2 regions of the Sedimentibacter sp. zth1 genome follow, and region 2 is predicted to be linked to the other one. Evidence: a T-box and tRNA genes for the amino acid it is inferred to sense, from the RefSeq annotation. Region 2 holds a T-box; the other holds one or more tRNA genes.
What was found. A T-box is a leader RNA that pairs with one kind of tRNA and senses whether it is charged. The one in region 2 lies ahead of trpS (tryptophan--tRNA ligase), so its partner is inferred to be a tRNA-Trp.
Positions count from the first base shown of each region.

Region 1: it encodes a tRNA-Trp, which carries the amino acid that the T-box ahead of trpS (tryptophan--tRNA ligase) is inferred to sense. The anticodon was not compared.

Region 1 is NZ_CP071445.1:1,367,664-1,378,969, forward strand. It holds gene JYG23_RS06850 (DNA internalization-related competence protein ComEC/Rec2) at 1-865, opposite strand, end outside; gene JYG23_RS06855 (ribonuclease H-like domain-containing protein) at 954-1,916, shown strand; tRNA gene JYG23_RS06860 (tRNA-Phe) at 2,140-2,215, opposite strand; tRNA gene JYG23_RS06865 (tRNA-Ile) at 2,221-2,297, opposite strand; tRNA gene JYG23_RS06870 (tRNA-Ile) at 2,325-2,401, opposite strand; tRNA gene JYG23_RS06875 (tRNA-Pro) at 2,414-2,490, opposite strand; tRNA gene JYG23_RS06880 (tRNA-Trp) at 2,535-2,610, opposite strand; tRNA gene JYG23_RS06885 (tRNA-Ile) at 2,621-2,697, opposite strand; tRNA gene JYG23_RS06890 (tRNA-Ser) at 2,728-2,817, opposite strand; tRNA gene JYG23_RS06895 (tRNA-Ser) at 2,843-2,931, opposite strand; tRNA gene JYG23_RS06900 (tRNA-Lys) at 2,933-3,008, opposite strand; tRNA gene JYG23_RS06905 (tRNA-Gln) at 3,029-3,103, opposite strand; tRNA gene JYG23_RS06910 (tRNA-Arg) at 3,109-3,185, opposite strand; tRNA gene JYG23_RS06915 (tRNA-Gly) at 3,200-3,273, opposite strand; tRNA gene JYG23_RS06920 (tRNA-Gly) at 3,306-3,380, opposite strand; tRNA gene JYG23_RS06925 (tRNA-Tyr) at 3,395-3,479, opposite strand; tRNA gene JYG23_RS06930 (tRNA-Thr) at 3,572-3,647, opposite strand; tRNA gene JYG23_RS06935 (tRNA-Asp) at 3,671-3,747, opposite strand; tRNA gene JYG23_RS06940 (tRNA-Val) at 3,767-3,842, opposite strand; tRNA gene JYG23_RS06945 (tRNA-Glu) at 3,861-3,935, opposite strand; tRNA gene JYG23_RS06950 (tRNA-Met) at 3,944-4,019, opposite strand; tRNA gene JYG23_RS06955 (tRNA-Leu) at 4,036-4,124, opposite strand; tRNA gene JYG23_RS06960 (tRNA-Asn) at 4,132-4,206, opposite strand; rRNA gene rrf (5S ribosomal RNA) at 4,213-4,329, opposite strand; rRNA gene JYG23_RS06970 (23S ribosomal RNA) at 4,547-7,477, opposite strand; tRNA gene JYG23_RS06975 (tRNA-Ala) at 7,920-7,995, opposite strand; rRNA gene JYG23_RS06980 (16S ribosomal RNA) at 8,154-9,665, opposite strand; tRNA gene JYG23_RS06985 (tRNA-Phe) at 9,986-10,061, opposite strand; tRNA gene JYG23_RS06990 (tRNA-Ile) at 10,074-10,150, opposite strand; tRNA gene JYG23_RS06995 (tRNA-Ile) at 10,182-10,258, opposite strand; tRNA gene JYG23_RS07000 (tRNA-Pro) at 10,273-10,349, opposite strand; tRNA gene JYG23_RS07005 (tRNA-Ser) at 10,364-10,452, opposite strand; tRNA gene JYG23_RS07010 (tRNA-Lys) at 10,457-10,532, opposite strand; tRNA gene JYG23_RS07015 (tRNA-Lys) at 10,566-10,641, opposite strand; tRNA gene JYG23_RS07020 (tRNA-Arg) at 10,678-10,754, opposite strand; tRNA gene JYG23_RS07025 (tRNA-Thr) at 10,769-10,844, opposite strand; tRNA gene JYG23_RS07030 (tRNA-Asp) at 10,868-10,944, opposite strand; tRNA gene JYG23_RS07035 (tRNA-Val) at 10,964-11,039, opposite strand; tRNA gene JYG23_RS07040 (tRNA-Glu) at 11,058-11,132, opposite strand; tRNA gene JYG23_RS07045 (tRNA-Met) at 11,154-11,230, opposite strand; tRNA gene JYG23_RS07050 (tRNA-Met) at 11,240-11,306, opposite strand, start outside.
Region 2 is NZ_CP071445.1:715,777-727,082, reverse strand. It holds gene mgtE (magnesium transporter) at 64-1,416, shown strand; gene JYG23_RS03490 (S-ribosylhomocysteine lyase) at 1,454-1,933, shown strand; gene JYG23_RS03485 (NAD(P)H-hydrate dehydratase) at 1,970-2,851, opposite strand; gene JYG23_RS03480 (cold-shock protein) at 3,165-3,377, shown strand; gene trpS (tryptophan--tRNA ligase) at 3,587-4,588, opposite strand; T-box leader at 4,643-4,854, opposite strand; gene JYG23_RS03470 (ABC transporter ATP-binding protein) at 5,007-5,777, shown strand; gene JYG23_RS03465 (ABC transporter permease) at 5,779-6,954, shown strand; gene JYG23_RS03460 (DUF2785 domain-containing protein) at 6,971-7,804, shown strand; gene JYG23_RS03455 (NAD(P)-dependent oxidoreductase) at 7,843-8,730, shown strand; gene JYG23_RS03450 (DUF975 family protein) at 8,797-9,531, shown strand; gene JYG23_RS03445 (exodeoxyribonuclease III) at 9,744-10,496, shown strand; gene JYG23_RS03440 (hypothetical protein) at 10,637-11,306, shown strand, end outside.

The DNA.
Region 1 (11,306 bases), 650 kb from region 2:
TTATTAAACTTCTAAGAACAGACACTGGAAATCCTATCAAAAACCCATAGCACCACAAAAATCCCCATGTTAAAAACCAGCTAATCTTTTTGTTAAACCCAATCATACAAAATAATTTTATTAAGAAGCCGTATAATATACCTATATGCAAACCAGAGACAGCAAATATATGTGCCAGGCCAGTTCTTTGTATACTTTTATATAAATCATCATCTAAGTATTTCTTATCTCCTAACAAAATTGATAATATAATATTTGCATTTTTTTCATTAAGATTTGAATAAAACAATTTTTCGACAAATCCTTTAAAATTATTTACTATAGTATTGACTTTTGAATAATCCTTTTTTATAAGGTTGGGTTTTGTATTTGCAAATAAGTTTACAAATATTTTTTTAGTTCGAAGCGATTTTTTATAATTAAAAAGCAAAAAATTCTTAGATTCTTGAATTTTAGATACGCTAACGTTAATTTTATGAATTGAATTTATTTCGATTTTATTTTCTTTTTTTATGTATAGAATTGATTTTTCATGTATATTTTTTCCGTTTAGACATATTACATTAACATTATAGCTAATAAATTCAGATTCTTTGTCATCTTTAATAACATTCTTTATTTCTACAATTACATTAACATCATCATTAAGATATTGTGTTAAAATAGATTTTGAATTATAATTAATACATACAACAGACAAAACCGCAAATAAAATTATTAAAAAACACGCTACATATTTTTTTGTCGTAACAATACCCAGTGCAAAAAATATTAGACTTAAAATTATTGCAGTTTTATAGTTTAAATATAAACATACTATTATACTCAAAACATATGCAACGAAATAAATTACAAAATAATACATATTTATACCCCCGTATTTATATTACCAAATTATTCTACATAAAGCAACTTATTAGGGGAAACAAAAACTGTTTATAGGACGGATTAAAATGATTAGTAAAAAAATTATTGAAGATTATAATTTAAATAATAAATTTATAGAAGAGATATTTAATGACAGTGTTTACTTAGACATTGAAACATCTGGATTATCTGCTGTTACGAGTGAAATTGTTTCTATAACATTTTTGATAGTTGAAAATAATAAAAAAATTATCTATCAAACATTTTCTATAAATGAACAGGAAGAATTAGAATCATTGTTTTTCCTTATGAGTAAAATATATACAAAAAAATATATCATAACATATAACGGGAAATCATTTGATATAACATATTTGAATAAAAAATTTGAAAAATACAATATAGATTTTAATTTAAATAATCTACATAGTATTGATTTGTATAAAGATATGCTGAATTTTAAAAATAAGATTAATATTGCAAATAATAAGCTTAAAACTGTTGAAAAATATTTTAAGATATTTAGAGAAGACACATTGTCTGGCAAAGATGTAATAACCTTGTATGAAGCATATAAAATTCATAAAAAAGATGAGCACAGAGATTTAATACTTTTGCATAATTTTGAAGATGTTTACTATCTTCCAATAATATTTGATAATATTTTGAATTCATATGATAAAATATTTTATTCCAAAACATTAGGTATATTGAAAGTTAATAAAAAAGATATTAGTATATCAAACAAGGCAATAAAAATTAAATTTTTAAATATAACTGATTACAAATTGGATTACAACTCAAATAAACTTTGCTATAAATTAAATTTCAAAAGTCAAACATCTATAACAAAATTAGATATTTTGATTTCTCTATATAAAAGCGATAGCGATAATTATATATTATTTATAGATAATAATGAAATAAAATTGATGAACTTTAACACATTGCCTAATTTAAAAGATAATATTGTGCCAATAGTAATTAATGGAACTCTATTATTTGAAAATGTATGTAGTATTATTGAAAAGGCATTAAAAGATATTTAAAAAATTAAATATTATTGTAATAAAAAAGTTACTACGCAACTCCGCTAGGGGGACCAATGTCCCCCTTCGGCGTAAAAATGCTTATGAAATAGGCATTTTTACTGAGCACTCCCCTTAAAGGCAAGGACGTCCCGTCCTTTGCAATCCTCGTTTTTTATATACTAAAAGTAGACTTTCCCAGTATATAAAAAACGTTGATTAAAAATAATCAACGTTTTTACTATGGTGCCCAAAGGCGGAATCGAACCACCGACACGGGGATTTTCAGTCCCCTGCTCTACCGACTGAGCTATCTGGGCAAACATGGTGGGCCTTCAAGGATTCGAACCTTGGACCTACCGGTTATGAGCCGGGCGCTCTAACCAACTGAGCTAAAAGCCCAAAATATTAATATATTTTGGAAAAATGTGGTGGGCCTGGATGGACTCGAACCATCGACCTCACGCTTATCAGGCGTGCGCTCTAACCACCTGAGCTACAAGCCCACATTTAAATACTGGTCGGGGCGGCAGGATTTGAACCCGCGGCCCTCTGGTCCCAAACCAGATGCGCTACCAAACTGCGCTACGCCCCGAAATACTATTATTTAATTATTATCCTGTTTTTGCTTAATAAAATTGGCAGGGGTGGCAGGACTTGAACCCACGACACATGGTTTTGGAGACCATTGTTCTACCAACTGAACTACACCCCTATGGTGTAAATGGTGGGCCTTCAAGGATTCGAACCTTGGACCTACCGGTTATGAGCCGGGCGCTCTAACCAACTGAGCTAAAGGCCCAAAATATTACAAAATATTTTGGTATAAATATGGCGGAGAAGGAGGGATTTGAACCCTCGCATCCTTATCGGATCTACACCCTTAGCAGGGGCGCCTCTTCAGCCACTTGAGTACTTCTCCATATATATTTTTATAACTATTAAATTGGCGGAGAGGGTGGGATTCGAACCCACGTGGGCTTACACCCTAACGGTTTTCAAGACCGCCCCGTTATGACCGCTTCGGTACCTCTCCGTGGTGATCCATCCGCGATTCGAACGCGGGACACCCTGATTAAAAGTCAGGTGCTCTGCCAGCTGAGCTAATGGATCACTATATTAATTTTTAAAAATGGCTGGAGTAGCAGGATTTGAACCTACGAATGCTAGAGTCAAAGTCTAGTGCCTTACCGCTTGGCTATACCCCAACTTATGGTGAACCAGAAGGGAGTCGAACCCCCGGCACACGGCTTAGAAGGCCGTTGCTCTATCCAGCTGAGCTACTGGTCCATAAATTTTTTTAATGGAGCGGGTGAAGGGAATCGGACCCTCGCAACCAGCTTGGAAGGCTGGGGCTCTACCACTGAGCTACACCCGCATTATATGCGTTTTAACATTTTTTGTTACTTTTGGAGCGGAAGACGAGATTCGAACTCGCGACCCTCGCCTTGGCAAGGCGATGCTCTACCACTGAGCCACTTCCGCATTTTAAACTTAATTGGTGGGAAGGACTGGATTCGAACCAGTGAAGGCGTTGCCAACGGATTTACAGTCCGTCCCCTTTAGCCACTCGGGAACCCTCCCATATTTTCAGTAAAATTATTTTCCGCAACATGGCTTACGCCGTTGCGTCTTTCGCATTGTGTATTGAAATTACTCCGTAATTTCTGCGAAAATGGAGCTGGTGAAAGGACTTGAACCCTCAACCTACTGATTACAAGTCAGTTGCTCTACCAATTGAGCTACACCAGCATGTATCTTGTTTTTATTGAAAATGGCGACTTGGATGGGGTTCGAACCCACGACCTCCAGCGTGACAGGCTGGCATTCTAACCAACTGAACTACCAAGCCACATTCAATTTTGTAAAAATGGTGGAAACAATAGGGCTCGAACCTATGACCCCCTGCTTGTAAGGCAGATGCTCTCCCAACTGAGCTATGCTTCCATGTTTTTTATTTTGTAATGGTGACCCTACCGAGACTCGAACTCGGGTTACTTCCGTGAAAGGGAAGTGTCTTAACCGCTTGACCATAGGGCCTTTTATTTTGGTAGCGGGGACAGGATTCGAACCTATGACCTTCGGGTTATGAGCCCGACGAGCTTCCAGCTGCTCCACCCCGCGACAAATTAATTTAAAATGGTACCGAAGACCAGACTTGAACTGGTACGTTCTTTAGGGAACGCAGGATTTTAAGTCCTGTGCGTCTGCCAATTCCGCCACTCCGGCACATTCATGGCTCCGAGGGTGGGGCTCGAACCCACGACCTACCGGTTAACAGCCGGTTGCTCCACCATTGAGCTACCTCGGAATATCAATCTGGCGATGTCTTACTTTCCCAGGCAGTCACCCACCAAGTATCATCAGCGCTAAAGAGCTTAACTTCCGTGTTCGGAATGGGAACGGGTGTGTCCTCTTTGCTATTATCACCAGATTAGTATAACTCGTAATTTAAAAATTACTTCGTTATATTGTATATTAAGTTATCATTAAATTGAAAGTTTGAACTTTCAAAATTGTATAGGAAAAACTTTTCGAGATTTGTCCGACTGTATCACAAATCTATTTACTCACTTACGTTCGTATAGATTTGGATTTCGCTGGATCTGACCTACCATCCATTTGAGAATCAAATGGGGTTAGGATCATTATTGGTCAAGACCTCGACCTATTAGTATCACTCAGCTGAATACATTGCTGCACTTACACCTGTGACCTATCTACCTGTTAGTCTTTCAGGGGTCTTACTTACTTACGTAATGGGAAATCTTATCTTAAGGTTTGTTTCGCGCTTAGATGCCTTCAGCGCTTATCAATTCCAGACTTAGCTACTCAGCCGTGCTCCTGGCGGAACAACTGATTCACCATAGGTCTGTCCATCCCGGTCCTCTCGTACTAAGGACAGCTCCCTTCAAATTTCCTACGCCCACGACGGATAGGGACCGAACTGTCTCACGACGTTCTGAACCCAGCTCGCGTGCCTCTTTAATGGGCGAACAGCCCAACCCTTGGGACCTGCTTCAGCCCCAGGATGAGACGAGCCGACATCGAGGTGCCAAACCTCCCCGTCGATGTGGACTCTTGGGGGAGATAAGCCTGTTATCCCCAGGGTAGCTTTTATCCGTTAAGCGATGGCCCTTCCATTCGGCGCCACCGGATCACTAAGTCCAACTTTCGTTCCTGCTCGACATGTACGTCTTGCAGTCAAGCTTCCTTCTGCCTTTACACTCTTCGCACGATTTCCGACCGTGCTGAGGAAACCTTTGAGCGCCTCCGTTACTCTTTCGGAGGCGACCGCCCCAGTCAAACTGCCCAACTGACAGTGTCCATATACTGGATCACAGTATCATGTTAGAAATTCAGTATCAATAGAGTGGTATCCCAACAGCGACTCCACACATACTGGCGTACATGTTTCTTAGTCTCCCACCTATCCTGTACAATTAATACCGAATTCCAATGTCAGCCTGCAGTAAAGCTCCATGGGGTCTTTCCGTCCTGCCGCGGGTAACTCGCATCTTCACGAGTACTACAATTTCACCGGATCTATTGTTGAGACAGTGCTCAAATCGTTACACCTTTCGTGCGGGTCGGAACTTACCCGACAAGGAATTTCGCTACCTTAGGACCGTTATAGTTACGGCCGCCGTTTACTGGGGCTTAAGTTCACTGCTTCACTTACGCTTACAGCTCCCCTTAACCTTCCAGCACCGGGCAGGTGTCAGCCCCTATACTTCATCTTTCGATTTAGCAGAGACCTGTGTTTTTGGTAAACAGTCGCTTGAGCCTGTTTTCTGTGGCCCACTAAAGCTCCGGTCGTTCGACTTTCACTTCCATGGGCACCCCTTCTCCCGAAGTTACGGGGTTATTTTGCCTAGTTCCTTAACAATAGTTCTTCCGCTCATCTTTGGATTCTCTCCTTGACTACCTGTGTCGGTTTACGGTACGGGCACCTTGATCTCGATAGTGGATTTTCTTGACAGCGTAGACTCAGTTACTTCACTACTTGTTTTCGCTCCCATTCGTATCTCAGGATTATTGAAGAAACGGATTTGCCTATCTCTTCTCCCTACTTACTTAGACGTACTATTCCATCAGTACGCTAACTTATCTTTCTGTGTCCCCACTTCTCTTTTAACGATCTTCGGTGGTACTGGAATTTCCACCAGTTATCCATCGCCTACGCCTTTTGGCCTCGGCTTAGGTCCCGACTTACCCTGAGTGGACGAGCCTTCCTCAGGAATCCTTAGTCTTTCGATGGGTGAGATTCTCACTCACCTTTCGCTACTCATGCCAGCATTCTCTCTTCTGTACAATCCACAGCCTCTTTCGATGGCGCTTCGACTCGTACAGAATGCTCCTCTACCGATTGTATTAATACAATCCCACAGCTTCGGTGATAGATTTTAGCCCCGGTAATCTTCGGCGCAGGTCCACTCGACCAGTGAGCTATTACGCACTCTTTGAAAGTGTGGCTGCTTCTAAGCCAACTTCCTGGTTGTCTGTGTAGTCCTACATCCTTTTCCACTTAATCTATCTTTGGGACCTTAGCTGGTGATCTGGGCTCTTTCCCTTTTGACTATGAAACTTATCTCACATAGTCTGACTCCCAACGCTAATTTTATGGTATTCGGAGTTTGATAAGTTTCGGTAACGTATAACGTCCCTTGACTATTCAGTGCTCTACCCCCATTAATCTTACGTTAAGGCTAGCCCTAAAGCTATTTCGAGGAGAACCAGCTATCTCCAGGTTCGATTGGAATTTCACCGCTATCCACAAGTCATCCCATAGCTTTTAAACGCTAACGGGTTCGGTCCTCCACCAGATTTTACTCTAGCTTCAACCTGCTCATGGATAGGTCACCTGGTTTCGGGTCTACGACATGCAACTTTCGCCCTATTAAGACTCGCTTTCGCTTCGGCTCCTAACCTCTCAGTTATTAACCTTGCTGCATATCGTAACTCGCTGGCCCGTTCTACAAAAAGTACGCGGTCACACTCGTAGTGCTCCCACTGCTTATAAGCATAGGGTTTCAGGTTCTTTTTCACTCCCCTCCCGGGGTTCTTTTCACCTTTCCCTCACGGTACTATTTCTCTATCGGTCACTAAGTAGTATTTAGCCTTGGGAGATGGTCCTCCCTGCTTCCCACCGGATTTCTCGTGTCCTGTGGTACTCTGGATCATATCTTGCTCTTTGACTTTTTCGCCTACGTGTCTATCACACTCTTTGGAGCTTCTTTCCAGAAGTCTTTGACTATCGTCTCAGATACTTTGTTGATATGTCCGCAACCCCATGCCGAAACATGGTTTGGGCTCTACCGATTTCGCTCGCCGCTACTTTCGGTATCGTTTTTTTACTTTCTCTTCCTAAGGGTACTTAGATGTTTCAGTTCCCCTCGTTCCCCACGTATGACTATTTATTCATCATACGTTACATACGGTTCTCCATATGTGAGTTTCCTCATTCGGATATCTACGGATCAATACTTGTTTGCAGTTCCCCGTAGCTTTTCGCAGCTTACCACGTCCTTCATCGGCTCTTAGTGCCAAGGCATTCGCCCTACGCTCTTTATATCTTGACCTCTTTTGCTCGGTCTTTTTCATTTATGCTTCGTTGGTCATCTCTCAAGATGCTCATGTACAAACGTACATTCCGCTCTTTCGTTCCTTCCGCCTTACCTAAATAAAAATTACCTTCGCAAACTTTATTTTCACTTTTCTTTTCAGAAAAATTACTTTAATCATCAGTTTAATTGTGCGTCTTCACACAACTATTTTTTGGTTACTCTTGTAATTAATATTTGCTTCCGCTTATATTTTTTACTTAGTTTTATTGTTTTTTTTGATGTTTTTCTCTCGTTTCAAACTTGTTCTTTTTAATTTATACTTCGTTGATCGTCTTCTCTGGTGCTCACATATTATTCATATGCTTTGCTCCTCGACTCCTCTCGCCTTGTCTAAATCAAAAATTACTTCGTTTGTTTTTTCCTATACAATTTTCAAAGTTCAGCGATTTACTTTTATTGGTGGAGATGAGGAGAGTCGAACTCCTGACCCCCTGCTTGCAAGGCAGGTGCTCTCCCATCTGAGCTACACCCCCACATCAGCAAATCTTTTATCCACTACTCAAATTCTCACTTGAGTAGCAATGAAACAGCATAAGTTCCTTGTTTCGAACATGCCTTTCTGGCGTTCAAACCAGAAAAGCGACATTGAAACAAAATGTATTACTTTACATTTTGTTTTCTGTCTCCTTAGAAAGGAGGTGATCCAGCCGCACCTTCCGATACGGCTACCTTGTTACGACTTCACCCTAGTCATTAATCCTACCTTAGGCGCCTGCCTCCAAATGGTTAGCTCAGCGACTTTGGGTATTATCAACTTCCATGGTGTGACGGGCGGTGTGTACAAGACCCGGGAACGCATTCACCGCGACGTTCTGATTCGCGATTACTAGCAACTCCGACTTCATGTAGGCGAGTTGCAGCCTACAATCCGAACTGGGATCGGTTTATTAGGTTTGGCTCCAGCTCACGCTTTCGCTTCCCTTTGTTCCGACCATTGTAGCACGTGTGTAGCCCAAGACATAAGGGGCATGATGATTTGACGTCATCCCCACCTTCCTCCGGTTTGTCACCGGCAGTCTCACTAGAGTGCCCATCTTTCATGCTGGCAACTAATGATAAGGGTTGCGCTCGTTGCGGGACTTAACCCAACATCTCACGACACGAGCTGACGACAACCATGCACCACCTGTCTCCCTTGCTTCCGAAGAAGAGAGCACATTTCTGCACTTGTCAAGGGGATGTCAAGCCTTGGTAAGGTTCTTCGCGTTGCTTCGAATTAAACCACATGCTCCGCTGCTTGTGCGGGTCCCCGTCAATTCCTTTGAGTTTCAGTCTTGCGACCGTACTCCCCAGGCGGAGTGCTTATTGCGTTAGCTCCGGCACTGACCTCTCGGCCAACACCTAGCACTCATCGTTTACGGCGTGGACTACCAGGGTATCTAATCCTGTTCGCTCCCCACGCTTTCGTGTCTCAGCGTCAGTTACAGTCCAGTAAGTCGCCTTCGCCACTGGTGTTCCTCCTAATATCTACGCATTTCACCGCTACACTAGGAATTCCACTTACCTCTCCTGCACTCAAGTTACGCAGTTTCAAATGCTTACGAGGGTTTAGCCCTCGCCTTTCACATCTGACATACGTTACCGCCTACTCACCCTTTACGCCCAGTAAATCCGGACAACGCTCGCCCCCTACGTATTACCGCGGCTGCTGGCACGTAGTTAGCCGGGGCTTCCTCCTTTGGTACCGTCATTTTTTTCTTCCCAAAGGACAGAGCTTTACGATCCGAAAACCTTCTTCGCTCACGCGGCGTCGCTGCATCAGGCTTGCGCCCATTGTGCAATATTCCCCACTGCTGCCTCCCGTAGGAGTTTGGACCGTGTCTCAGTTCCAATGTGGCCGTTCACCCTCTCAGGCCGGCTATTGATCGTCGCCTTGGTAAGCCGTTACCTTACCAACTAGCTAATCAAACGCGAGCTCATCTCGTACCGATAAATCTTTGACTTATTAATCATGTGATTATTAAGTGTTATATGGTATTAATCCCAGTTTCCCGAGGCTATCCCTTTGTACGAGGCAGATTGCTCACGCGTTACTCACCCGTCCGCCGCTAATACTCATCCCGAAGGATTTTCTTCGCTCGACTTGCATGTGTTAGGCACGCCGCCAGCGTTCGTCCTGAGCCAGGATCAAACTCTCGTTTAATATCTGTTCTCAAGCTTACGCTTGGCATTAACTCTCGTTAATTGTTGTTGTTGTTTTTACTGTTTTTGTTCTATTTCTTATACTCTTGCGAGTACTGAAATCAAAGGTTGTTCTTATGCTGTTTTATTGTCTAAGGTTCATTTTTCAATGCTTTGCTGTCTCTCAACAGCTTTATTAGTTTACCATCTCTGTCGAAGTTTGTCAAGAACTTTTTTATTTTTTCTTAACGACTTCGTATACTAATTTTTTTTGCTTGATTAGCTTATCACAAGTATTAACTCATGTCAAGCAGTTTTTATATTTAATATTGTTGTACTAAATGGTGCCCAAAGGCGGAATCGAACCACCGACACGGGGATTTTCAGTCCCCTGCTCTACCGACTGAGCTATCTGGGCATAAATATTAGATGGTGGGCCTTCAAGGATTCGAACCTTGGACCTACCGGTTATGAGCCGGGCGCTCTAACCAACTGAGCTAAAGGCCCAAAATATTTTACAATATTTTGGTTTAAACTATGGTGGGCCTGGATGGACTCGAACCATCGACCTCACGCTTATCAGGCGTGCGCTCTAACCACCTGAGCTACAAGCCCATAATTTGCATATATGGTCGGGGCGGCAGGATTTGAACCCGCGGCCCTCTGGTCCCAAACCAGATGCGCTACCAAACTGCGCTACGCCCCGACATATTATTTAATTGGCGGAGAGGGTGGGATTCGAACCCACGTGGGCTTGCACCCTAACGGTTTTCAAGACCGCCCCGTTATGACCGCTTCGGTACCTCTCCATATTGGTGATCCATCCGCGATTCGAACGCGGGACACCCTGATTAAAAGTCAGGTGCTCTGCCGGCTGAGCTAATGGATCATATATTTGATAAATTATATCATACACTAAAGTTGGTGACCCATCAGGGATTCGAACCCTGGACACCCTGATTAAGAGTCAGGTGCTCTACCAACTGAGCTAATGAGTCAAATAAAAACCTTATGTAACTCAAAAACAAAATTTATGGTGAACCAGAAGGGAGTCGAACCCCCGGCACACGGCTTAGAAGGCCGTTGCTCTATCCAGCTGAGCTACTGGTCCACAATATTTATAAATGGAGCTGGTGAAAGGACTTGAACCCTCAACCTACTGATTACAAGTCAGTTGCTCTACCAATTGAGCTACACCAGCATGTATCTTGTTTTTATTGAAAATGGCGACTTGGATGGGGTTCGAACCCACGACCTCCAGCGTGACAGGCTGGCATTCTAACCAACTGAACTACCAAGCCACATTCAATTTTGTAAAAATGGTGGAAACAATAGGGCTCGAACCTATGACCCCCTGCTTGTAAGGCAGATGCTCTCCCAACTGAGCTATGCTTCCATGTTTTTTATTTTGTAATGGTGACCCTACCGAGACTCGAACTCGGGTTACTTCCGTGAAAGGGAAGTGTCTTAACCGCTTGACCATAGGGCCTTTTATTTTGATAATTTATTTTGGTAGCGGCGAACGGATTTGAACCGCTGACACTGCGGGTATGAACCGCATGCTCTAGCCAACTGAGCTACGCCGCCAATTTATTTTGGTAGCGGGGACAGGATTCGAACCTATGACCTTCGGGTTATGAGCCCGACGAGCTTCCAGCTGCTC
Region 2 (11,306 bases):
GTTTTTCTCCTGTCTTAGTAGTATTCAAATACTATTAATGAATTATTATGGAGGTTAAGAAAAATGAATACAGAAAACACATTAATTACAACTATTATAACTCTTACTGAAAAGAAGAAATTTAGCTCATTGAAAGACATCTTTATAACAATTAAGCCAATTGACATTGCAATATTATTTGAGGAAATAAACGAGGATCTTGTTCCTTTGTTATTTAGATTATTACCTAAAGAAAAAGCCGCAGAAACATTCATTGAAATGGAGAGTGATTTCAAGGAAAGATTAATTAAAGGCTTCTCAAATAAAGAGTTAAAGGAAGTAGTGGATGAACTGTATATTGATGATGCAGTAGATTTAGTTGAGGAAATGCCAGCAAATGTAGTGGGACGTATATTAAGGCAAGCAGACACACAAAAAAGACAACTAATCAACAGTATTTTACAATATCCTGAAAATAGTGCTGGAAGTATAATGACTACAGAATTTGTTAACTTACAGCCAAGTACGAATGTAAATGAAGCTATCAAGCATATTAGATTAACAGGTATACACAAAGAAACAATCAACGTTTGTTATGTTACAGATGAAACCAAGCGATTAATTGGAGTAGTGTCTATATTAAAGCTTATAGTTTCAGATGAAAGTGAAATTATTAATGATATTATGGAAAAAAACATAATATCTGTTTGCACACAGGATGAGCAAGAAGAAGTGGCACACAAGTTTAGCAAATATGATTTTTTTGCTATGCCTGTTGTAGATACAGAGAATCGTATGGTAGGTATAATTACGGTAGATGATGCAATTGATGTATTAGAAGATGAAACAACTGAAGATATAAACATAATGGCAGCTATTACGCCATCTACAAAACCATATATTAAAACAAGAGTTTTTGATATATTCAAAAGTCGTATTCCTTGGTTATTGCTACTTATGATATCAGCAACATTCACAGGTATAATAATAAAAAGATTTGAATCAGCATTATCTGCATGTGTAATTTTAACATCTTTTATACCTATGCTAATGGATACAGGTGGTAATTGTGGTAGTCAAGCTTCAGTTACAATTATTAGAGGTATATCTCTTGATGAAATACGATTTAAAGATATTTTAAAAGTTGCTTGGAAAGAGTTTAGAGTTGCTTTTCTATGTGGTGTAACACTAGCAGTATTTAATTTCATTAAGCTAATATTATTTGATAAAGTAACAATTTTTGTTGCATTAACAGTTTGTATAACTTTAGTTGTAACAGTATTTATAGCCAAAATAGTAGGTTGTACATTACCAATGTTAGCAAAAAAAATAGGTTTTGATCCAGCAGTTATGGCTAGTCCGTTTATAACAACAATTGTAGATGCTATGTCACTGCTTATATACTTTAAAATTGCTGCAATTTTACTTGGTGTATAAATATTGTTTAAAATATAATTTTGTGAGGAGATTGCATATGAAAAAAATTGAAAGTTTTCAAGTTAACCATTTAAATCTGAGAAGAGGTATTTATTTATCAAGAAAAGATTATATAGGTGATAATTGCATAACTACATTTGATATTAGGATGAAGGTGCCAAATCAGATGCCAGTTATGAATACTGCTGAATTGCACACAATAGAGCATATATGTGCAACTTTTTTGAGAAATCATGACATATATGATGAAAAAACTATATATTTTGGACCTATGGGTTGCAGAACTGGGTTTTACGTTGTATTTAAAGGTGAATTCGACTCAGAAAATGTTGTTGATATTATAACAGAAATGTTTAAATATATTGCCAACTATGAGGGTGAAGTTCCAGGAGCAGATGCTGCATCCTGTGGTAATTACTTGGATATGAATTTGCCAATGGCTAAATACGAAGCAAATGTTTATTTAAAAGAGGTACTAGAAAATTTATCTTATGAAAATTTACATTACAGTAAATAAATAATACAAAATCGAAAGGCAATCATAACTATGTTATTACTTAGCTATGATTGCTTTTATTGCATATGGTATATTTTCAATAATATCTGTAGCTATCAAGCCATATTCACCTTTATCTTTAGCAGCTAAATCACCTGATATACCGTGGATAAAAGTACCACAGCATGATGCCTCAAATAGATTTATTTTTTGTCCAACCAAAGAGGCTATTATACCTGACAAAACGTCACCACTACCGGCAGTTGCCATACCTGGATTTCCTGTTGGATTAATATAATATTCACCTTTTTCATTGGAAATAACAGTATGATATCCTTTTAATACAGTTACAACACCATATTTATTAGAAAATTCTAATGATGTTTTAATTCTATCGTTGAAATTAATGTTTGTATTTTCTAACAATCTTTCGAATTCCTTCGGGTGTGGCGTAAGAATTGTTTTTTCTTTTCTTTTATATAATACTTCAATGTTTTCGCCAATACAGTTCAGTCCATCTGCATCTAAAATTATTGGTTTATTATAATTTACTAAAATATGTTTTACTATTTGTTTTGTATCTTCATTAACTCTAATTCCAGGACCTAATACTAAACAATCCAAATCATTTATATAATCCATTATTTCATCAATATTTTGAATTTTAAAATGCTCATTGTTGTTTTGGTCGTGAACTGGTTTAATAATGCATTCCGTTAGCTTTATGCTAACTAAGTTCAATATACAGCTTGGAATAATAGTATAAACTAACCCGCTACCAGTTCTAAGAGTAGCTTGACTAGACATACAAACAGAGCCAGTCATTCCAACACTACCAGCAATAATTCCAATTTTTCCATAAGTTCCTTTATGCGTTTCTAAAGCACGTGGCTTTATATATTTTTTACATTCATCTAGGGTATAATAACAACTTTCCATCATAAATCTCCATTTCAAACTATTGATATGTATTATAACACAATTATCAAATTTGATAAAATAATATTTTGAAATACTAATTTCCTTCAAATTACGATTATTTTTGATACAATATATATTTATATAATAAATATATAAGCTATAATATATAAATATATATTTACATTTTAAAATATTAATGATATAATGAGCTATATTCAAATAATTGCTATGAACTCACAGATAGTGTAATTCATTGGTTGTTTTGATAATTTACAAAATCATGCGAGGTTTTATTATTTAAGAATATAAATATTTTTTGGAGGTACTGCAAATGAATAACGGTACAGTAAAATGGTTTAACTCAGAAAAAGGATTTGGATTTATTTCAAATGATGATGGTGGAGAAGATGTATTTGTACACTTTTCAGCTATTGATTCAGACGGATTCAAGTCACTAAACGAAGGACAAAAGGTTACTTTTGATATCGAAGCTGATCCTAAAAACAGCAAGAAACTTCGTGCTGCAAATGTACGTTTGGTATAAATAAACCAATAACTTAAAACAAGGTATTTTACACTAAATCGTATATTCTAAGGTCTACTTCTTTAAAAAGTTGTTCATCCTCCGAATTTATCATATATCGTACAGAATACTAAAGTTTAACACGGAATATTAATTTATTTCGTGTTTTTTTATTTTGATAATTAACAATCAAGCTATTAATACATATGTGTTAATAGCTTGATTAATTATTAGAGTATTATTTTCATAGCTTCTTTGATTGCTTCAACTTGCTTATTTCCAATTAGATTAGCTTTTTTTGTACCTTCTATTATAATTTCTTTCACTAAATTCAAGTTATTCTCGTAGTAATTACGTCTTTCTCTAATAGGTTCAAGCGTATTATTTAACTTTTTAGCTAAAAGTTTTTTACATGCAACACAACCAATGTTAGCACTTCTGCACATTTCACATGTGTTTTCATATTCTTCTTCATTAAATACTTTGTGATATTGAGATACCATGCAAATATTAGGATTTCCCTTATCTGTTAATGCAATTCTATTTTTATCAGTTAGAGCAGCCTTTACTTTTTTATCAATAGTTTTAGAATCATCAGATAGATATATTGCATTTCCTAAGCTTTTACCCATTTTACTATTTCCATCTAAACCTGCTAATCTAGAATTCTTGCTTAACAGTGTTTCAGGAACCTTAATAATCGTTTCACCATTACCGTATAGTTCATTAAATCTTCTTGTGATTTTTCTTGCTTGTTCCATGTGAGGTAATTGGTCATCTCCAACTGGTACTAAATCCGCATTACAAAATGTTATGTCTGCTGTCTGACTTACTGGATAACCTAAAAATCCATATGTTAAATCATCATAACCATATTGCTTAGCTTCTGTTTTAATTGTTGGATTATGACGTAAAGAATTTACAGAAACAAACATAGAGTAAAAAATAGTTAATTCTGCAATTGATGGTATCTGAGATTGTTGAACAAAAGTTACCTTATCTGGATCAAGCCCTACAGCTAAATTATCCATAGTTACTTGATAGATACTGTCATTAATAAGTTTTGGGTTTTGAAAGTGTGTAGTTAATGCTTGAATATCTGCTATCAATATAAATGTTTCATATTCATCCTGTAATAAAACCCTGTTTTGTAAACTTCCAACAAAATGTCCTAAATGTAATTTTCCTGTTGGTCTATCACCTGTTAAAATTCTTTTTTTCTCCAATTTAATTCCTCCAAATTTGTTTTAACCATCAATTAAGCAGAAAATAAAAAACTCCTATTCCAAAAGGAATAGAAGTATATAAGCCACCTTAAAGTTCTTTACATGCAAACACATGCTCTCATCATAACGGTTAGAGTTTCCGTCGACGCCTACTAATAGTTCAGGTCGACCTCATAAGTCCATTCATCATAATTAAACATATTACCATCTCACCATCGGTAACTCTCTGTAAAGTCGCTATTATGATTACTAATCTTAATCAACGGTTTATTATTTTTTTACATTATATCACTATTAGAAATAAATGCAACTATATTTTCAGAATTCTTAAAATTTAATTAAATTATGTAAATAATATTTACTTTATGTTACAGATATGATAAAATTTTATAGGTTAAATATTTAAAGTTCAAGGAGGAGAGTAATGAGCGAAATTTTAGTAGTTAATAATTTAAATAAAAGCTTTAAATTATCTAAAAAACAACAAAAGATTGAAAAAACAAAAGTAAAAGTTAAGCATGCAGTTAATAACCTTTCATTTTCAGTAAATGAAGGTGAAATATTTGGATTGCTTGGACCAAACGGTGCGGGTAAAACAACAACACTTAGAATGCTTGCAACACTTATAAAACCAAATAGTGGGGATGCATTAATTGATGGTATAAGCGTTGTTAATAATCCAGATGAAATAAGAACAAAGATTGGATTCCTAACAAGTGAACTTAAACTTGAGGAATTTTTCACTCCAAATTACTTATTTGATTTTTTCTCAGATTTACATAAGGTAGATGTTGAAACAAGAAATATACGAAAGAAAAAACTGTTTGAGAAGTTTGGAATTAATGATTTTGCTGAGATAAAAGTATCAAATTTGTCAACTGGTATGAAACAAAAGGCTTCTCTTGCAATTTCTTTAGCGCATGATCCTAATCTAATCATATTCGATGAACCTACAAATGGATTAGATATTTTAACAGCAAAGGTTGTAACAGATTTTTTGATTGAGTTAAAAAATGAAGGTAAGACTATTATTGTTTCAACACATATTTTTAGTCTTGTTGAAAAAATATGTGATAGAGTAGGTATAATCATAAATGGTGAAATGATTAAATGTGATGACCTTGTAAATATTACAAAAGAAAAATCACTAGAAGATAGTTTCTTTGAAATATACAAGAAAAAGGTTGGTGAATAATATGAAAAGCAGTATTGTTACAATTATAAAAAAAGAGTTTGCAAGATTTTTTGGTGATAAAAGACTTTTCTTTACGACAGTAATTATGCCTGGTCTAATGATATACATAATGTATAGTCTTATGGGAGGTGCATTTTCAAATGTATTTTCCGTTGATGAGGAATATGCTTCAAAGGTTAATATTGTAAACTTACCACAATCAGTAGAAACAATGCTTAGTGAATTGTCATTAGATAAAAAAGATATTACAGTAGATGATGTTACTGTATCTAAAGAACAAATAGTTAATGAAAAACTTGATTTACTTATAGTATTTCCAGAAAACTTTGATGAAATTGTTCCATCATTCGATAACATTTCTAACGAAAAAGCATTGAACATTGACATGTATTATAATTCAGCTTCAACAAAATCGCAAAATATTTATAGTATAATATCAGATATATTAGATAAATATGAAACATCGCTTTCAAATAAATTTGATATAAACAATACAGATGAGGCACATGATTTGGCTACTGAAAAAGCTTCAACAGGAATGATGTTTTCACTTATAATGCCAATGCTACTTATGATATTTTTATTCCAAGCTTGTATGGCAATAGCACCGGAATCAATTGCAGGAGAGAAGGAGCGTGGAACTATTGCACCACTTCTAGTAACACCTATTAAACGTAGTAATTTAGCTATTGGTAAAATTATTGCATTAGCAGTTATAGCATTACTAAGTGGTATTTCTAGTGCACTTGGTACTATGCTATCATTGCCTAAACTTATGAATTTTGGTGATGTCAGTGCTGCTGTATATGGAATTAATGACTATATACTATTAGGAACAGTTATTATCTCAACAATACTATTTTTAGTAGCTGTAGTTTCAATTTTATCTGCTAACGCAAAGACAATAAAAGAAGCTCAAACATCTTCTGCACCATTAATGTTTGTTATTACTATATTGGGTGTAACATCTATGTTTGGCAATGGAGCAAAAACAGAATTATTTTATTATTTCTTGCCATTCTATAATAGCTTGCAGTGTATGAATAGTATTTTTACATTTAAAGTTATTCAAATGAATATAATAGTTGCTGTATTGAGCAATCTTGCATATACAGGTATTGGAGTATTTGTACTTGCTAAAATGTTCAAAAGTGAAAAAATTATGTTTAATAAATAATTTTGGAGGAGGTTTTATGATAAGCGAAAAGCAATTATTTGATAAGCTAATAACGTATAGTAATCAACAATGGCAGATATCTGATGATATTAATCCGTATGAGTTAATATTGGATATGATTGAACATATCGGTGATGTAAATCCAACACTGAGAGATGATTTAATTTATACAGGATTTTATTATATAATATACAAATATAACAGATTATCAACTGAGCAGCTAAAGCATTTAGTTGATATTTGTTTAAGCGATAAATGTCTTTTCAATGGATTAGGTGAAATATCAGATAAAGTTTATACAAGGACGTTTACTTCACTATTATTGGATATTATTGTTCAAATGAATAATGAAAATAGCTTTTTAAATGAACAAGAATTATTACACATATATAGTGAGGTAATGAAATATTATAAATTAGAAAATGATTATAGGGGCTATGACAGTGTTAAGGGATGGGGACATTCAACCGCCCATACTGCAGATACTTTATGTGATTTAGCTAAATCTGAACATTTAAATAAAAATGAGTTAATGGAGATACTTAATGTTATCAGAGAAAAAGCCACAATAAATAATCTTGGATATTTATATAATGAGGATGAGAGATTAATCAATATAATTGAAAGTATTTATGAAAGACATATACTAAGTGATGATGAAATTGTTGATTGGATTTTGAGTTTTGATAATTATAAAAGAGAAAATATTTTTCCGGATAGAATCATAGAAAATACTAACAGAAGAAATTTTCTGCGTAGCTTGTACTTTAGATTTTTGAACAAAAATTATCTTGAGAGTTTTTTAGCAGCAACTAAAAAAGTTTTAGATGATATGCACAAATTTTATTAGGCAATATAAATATAATTATAGTATTTTTGGAGGACAGTATGAAATTTAATAAAATAGTAGCTGTAGATTATACAGGTATTGATGAATTTGTACATGATGAATTAGTAAGCTTGTGTGATGAATTAATTATGTATGATGATTTTCCAACAAATGAAAATGAAATAATAAAAAGATGTAAAGACGCTGAATGTATATTAGTATCTTGGAACACTAAAATAACTAAGAATATAATTAAAAATCTACCTGAGCTTAAATATATAGGCATGTGTTGTAGCCTATATGATGAACAGTCAGCAAATGTTGACATAAAACAGGCTAGAAAACAAAATATTATTGTAAAAGGTGTTATTAATTATGGTGATAATGGTGTAGTTGAGTTTATATATAGTGAACTTATAAGGCTTTTTAAGGGATTAGGTGAGCACCAATATAAACCAGAGCAAATAGAGCTAGAAGATATAAATCTTGGTATTATAGGTTTAGGTACTGTCGGAAAAATGGTAGCTGATACTGGAAATTTCTTTAACATGAATATTTCATATCATAGTAGAAATATAAAAAATGTTGACTACAAATATTTTAGCATGGAAAAACTTCTGAAAAATTCAGATGTTATATCAACACATTTACCAAGAAACATAGTATGTTTAGGAAAAAATGAGTTTGAACTATTTGGAGATGGTAAAGTATTAATCAATACAGGATTATGTCCATCATTTGAAATAGAAGCATTTGAAAAGTGGATTGAAAATAAACATAACTTTGCTATATTAGACATAGTTTCTTTGACCGATGATTTGATTGAAAAATATGGGCAATATAATAATATTATAATTAGCAGTAAATGTACAGGTTTTACTAAAAATGCTAGAAGGAGACTTGCAAAAAAAGTAATAAATAATATTGAAGACATGAATTTTATTTAGTTTTGACATATATGGAATATTATAGTAAAATATAGTTTATATATTGATTTAATGGGGGTATAACATATGTATTCAAGATTGGAACTAAAGGAGCATGCTCAATTTTCTATTAAAAACAGTATGACTAGTCCTATTTTAAACACTATTTTATATTTTGTCATTGTTATAGCAATTTCTGTAATTAATAACCTATTCATGAGAAGTGGAGGTTTAACAGTTTCAATTATAGGTATTGCAATATCATTGTTTTTAGGAGTTTTGGATATTAGTTATAAATGGTATTGTTTAACAATTTCAAGAGATACACATACAACAACATCTGACATGTTTAAGGGTTTAAATGAATTTTTTAAAGTATTACGTTTAGAAATAGCTATAGGCTTTTTTGTTTTATTATGGGAGCTTATTGCTATTGTACCGATTATAATGATTATATATAATTCCTTTGACAGCAGTATTTCATATTATTTTGGATCTCAATTTTTCATGTATTTAGTTATAACAATACTCTCAGTTCCTGCAATCATAGCTTCTATCAGATATAGTCAAGCAATATTTATTTTAGCTGATAATAATATTGGAATTTTAGAGGCTATAAACAAAAGTAAAAAAATGATGAAAAAACATATATGGGAATATTTTATTTTAAACTTATCTTTTGTTCTATGGTATATACTAGTTTGTATAACATTTGGTTTAGCGTCTATTTATGTATATCCATATTATAATATTACATTAGCTACATACTATGATGAATTAGAATTGGATTATCAAAATGAAAATGGTAAAGACTTTTACTAGAAAATAATTTTAATAATAAAAAGATAGATAAAAACATAAAAACCAACACTCCCGTTTTTAGGGTGTTGGTTTTGTGTTAAAGTGATATATTTGGTTAATTTAGATGATTTTGAGTATGTTATATTTGAATAAGTAATAATTTTAAAGAATTTATTTACTATAAACGCAATAATTTGTATAATAAATTAGGTAACTAGAATAGGAGAATAATTATGAAGATTGTATCTTGGAATGTAAATGGATTAAGAGCATGTATAACTAAAGGATTTATGAACTTTTTTAACGAAGTAGAAGCAGATATTTTTTGTCTGCAGGAAATTAAAATGATGCAAGATCAAGCAGAGATTATAACTCCAAATTATTATCAATATTGGAATAGCGCTAATAAAAAGGGATATTCAGGAACATTGATATTTAGTAAAAAAGAGCCATTATCGTATAGCTATGGTATAAATGGTAGCTATACAGATGAAGGAAGATTAATAACTCTAGAATTTGACAATTTCTATATAGTAAATTGCTATTCTCCAAATGCTAAAGTAGAGTTGGCAAGAATTGATTATCGTATGGAGTTTGAAGATTGTTTTAGAAAATATCTAGTCGAACTTTCCTCCAAAAAACCTGTCGTAATGTGTGGTGACTTGAATGTTGCACATAATGAAATAGATTTAAAAAATCCAAAATCAAATATAGGCAATGCTGGATTTTCTTATGAAGAAAGAGAAAAATTTAATAATTTGCTTTTAAGTGGTTTTACAGACAGTTTTAGATATTTGTATCCTGATGTTAAAGAAAAATATACATGGTGGTCTTATCGTTTTAAAGCAAGACAAAATAATGCAGGATGGAGAATAGATTACTTAGTTGTATCTGATTGTATAAAGGACAAAATAAGTGACTCAATTATTCATGCAGATATTTTAGGTAGTGATCATTGTCCAATAAGCCTAATCATTGATTTATAAGCAAAAAAACAAATACAAATCAATTTGAAGTGATATAGTCAAGAAAAATTGTAACTTTAGTGTATAAATTTACTTTTTATTATTTATTTAACACATAATATGTAGTATAATGGAAAAAAGGTTAAATATAGGAGGTAAAAATGTCTATACTTGTCAACGTTATAATTGAGTATAATAATTATGGCTATTTAATTTATGCAGATAATTTTGTCGGAGCATATAGTAGAGGTAGGACAAAAGAAGAAGCATTAAGGAAATTGAAAAATGAAATTTTACAGTATAATCAATGGGCATATAAAACTGATATAGATGATAACGCAATAAAGGTAGATATAATTAAAGAAGTAAAAAGTAAAGCACAAGTAAGTGATGGAGATTCAGAAGTTATATTTGATAGTGAAAAGATAGCAATAACATTTGAAGAATATGAAAATCTAAAATCATTAGTGCTAAAATCATCTTTTGACTTTCAAATTTTATATAACTCGATTTCAAGCAAAAATACTTCCGTGAAAAAACTAAGAAAAACATTTTATGGTAATGTTCCAATTACAGCAAAAGAAATGTATGAGCATACAAACAATGTATCCAAGTATTATGCTAGTGAAATAGGTATTACAATAGTTAATCTAAATAATATTGTTAACAATAGAAAATATTTTTTTGATTGTGTCGAATCATCTAAAAGTTATTTAAATAACCATGTATTTAGAGGAAACTGTAAAGAAGAGTGGACATTAAAAAAAGTGATGAGGCGATTTATATGGCATGATAGAATACATGCAAAAGCAATGTGGAGGTTAGCATCGC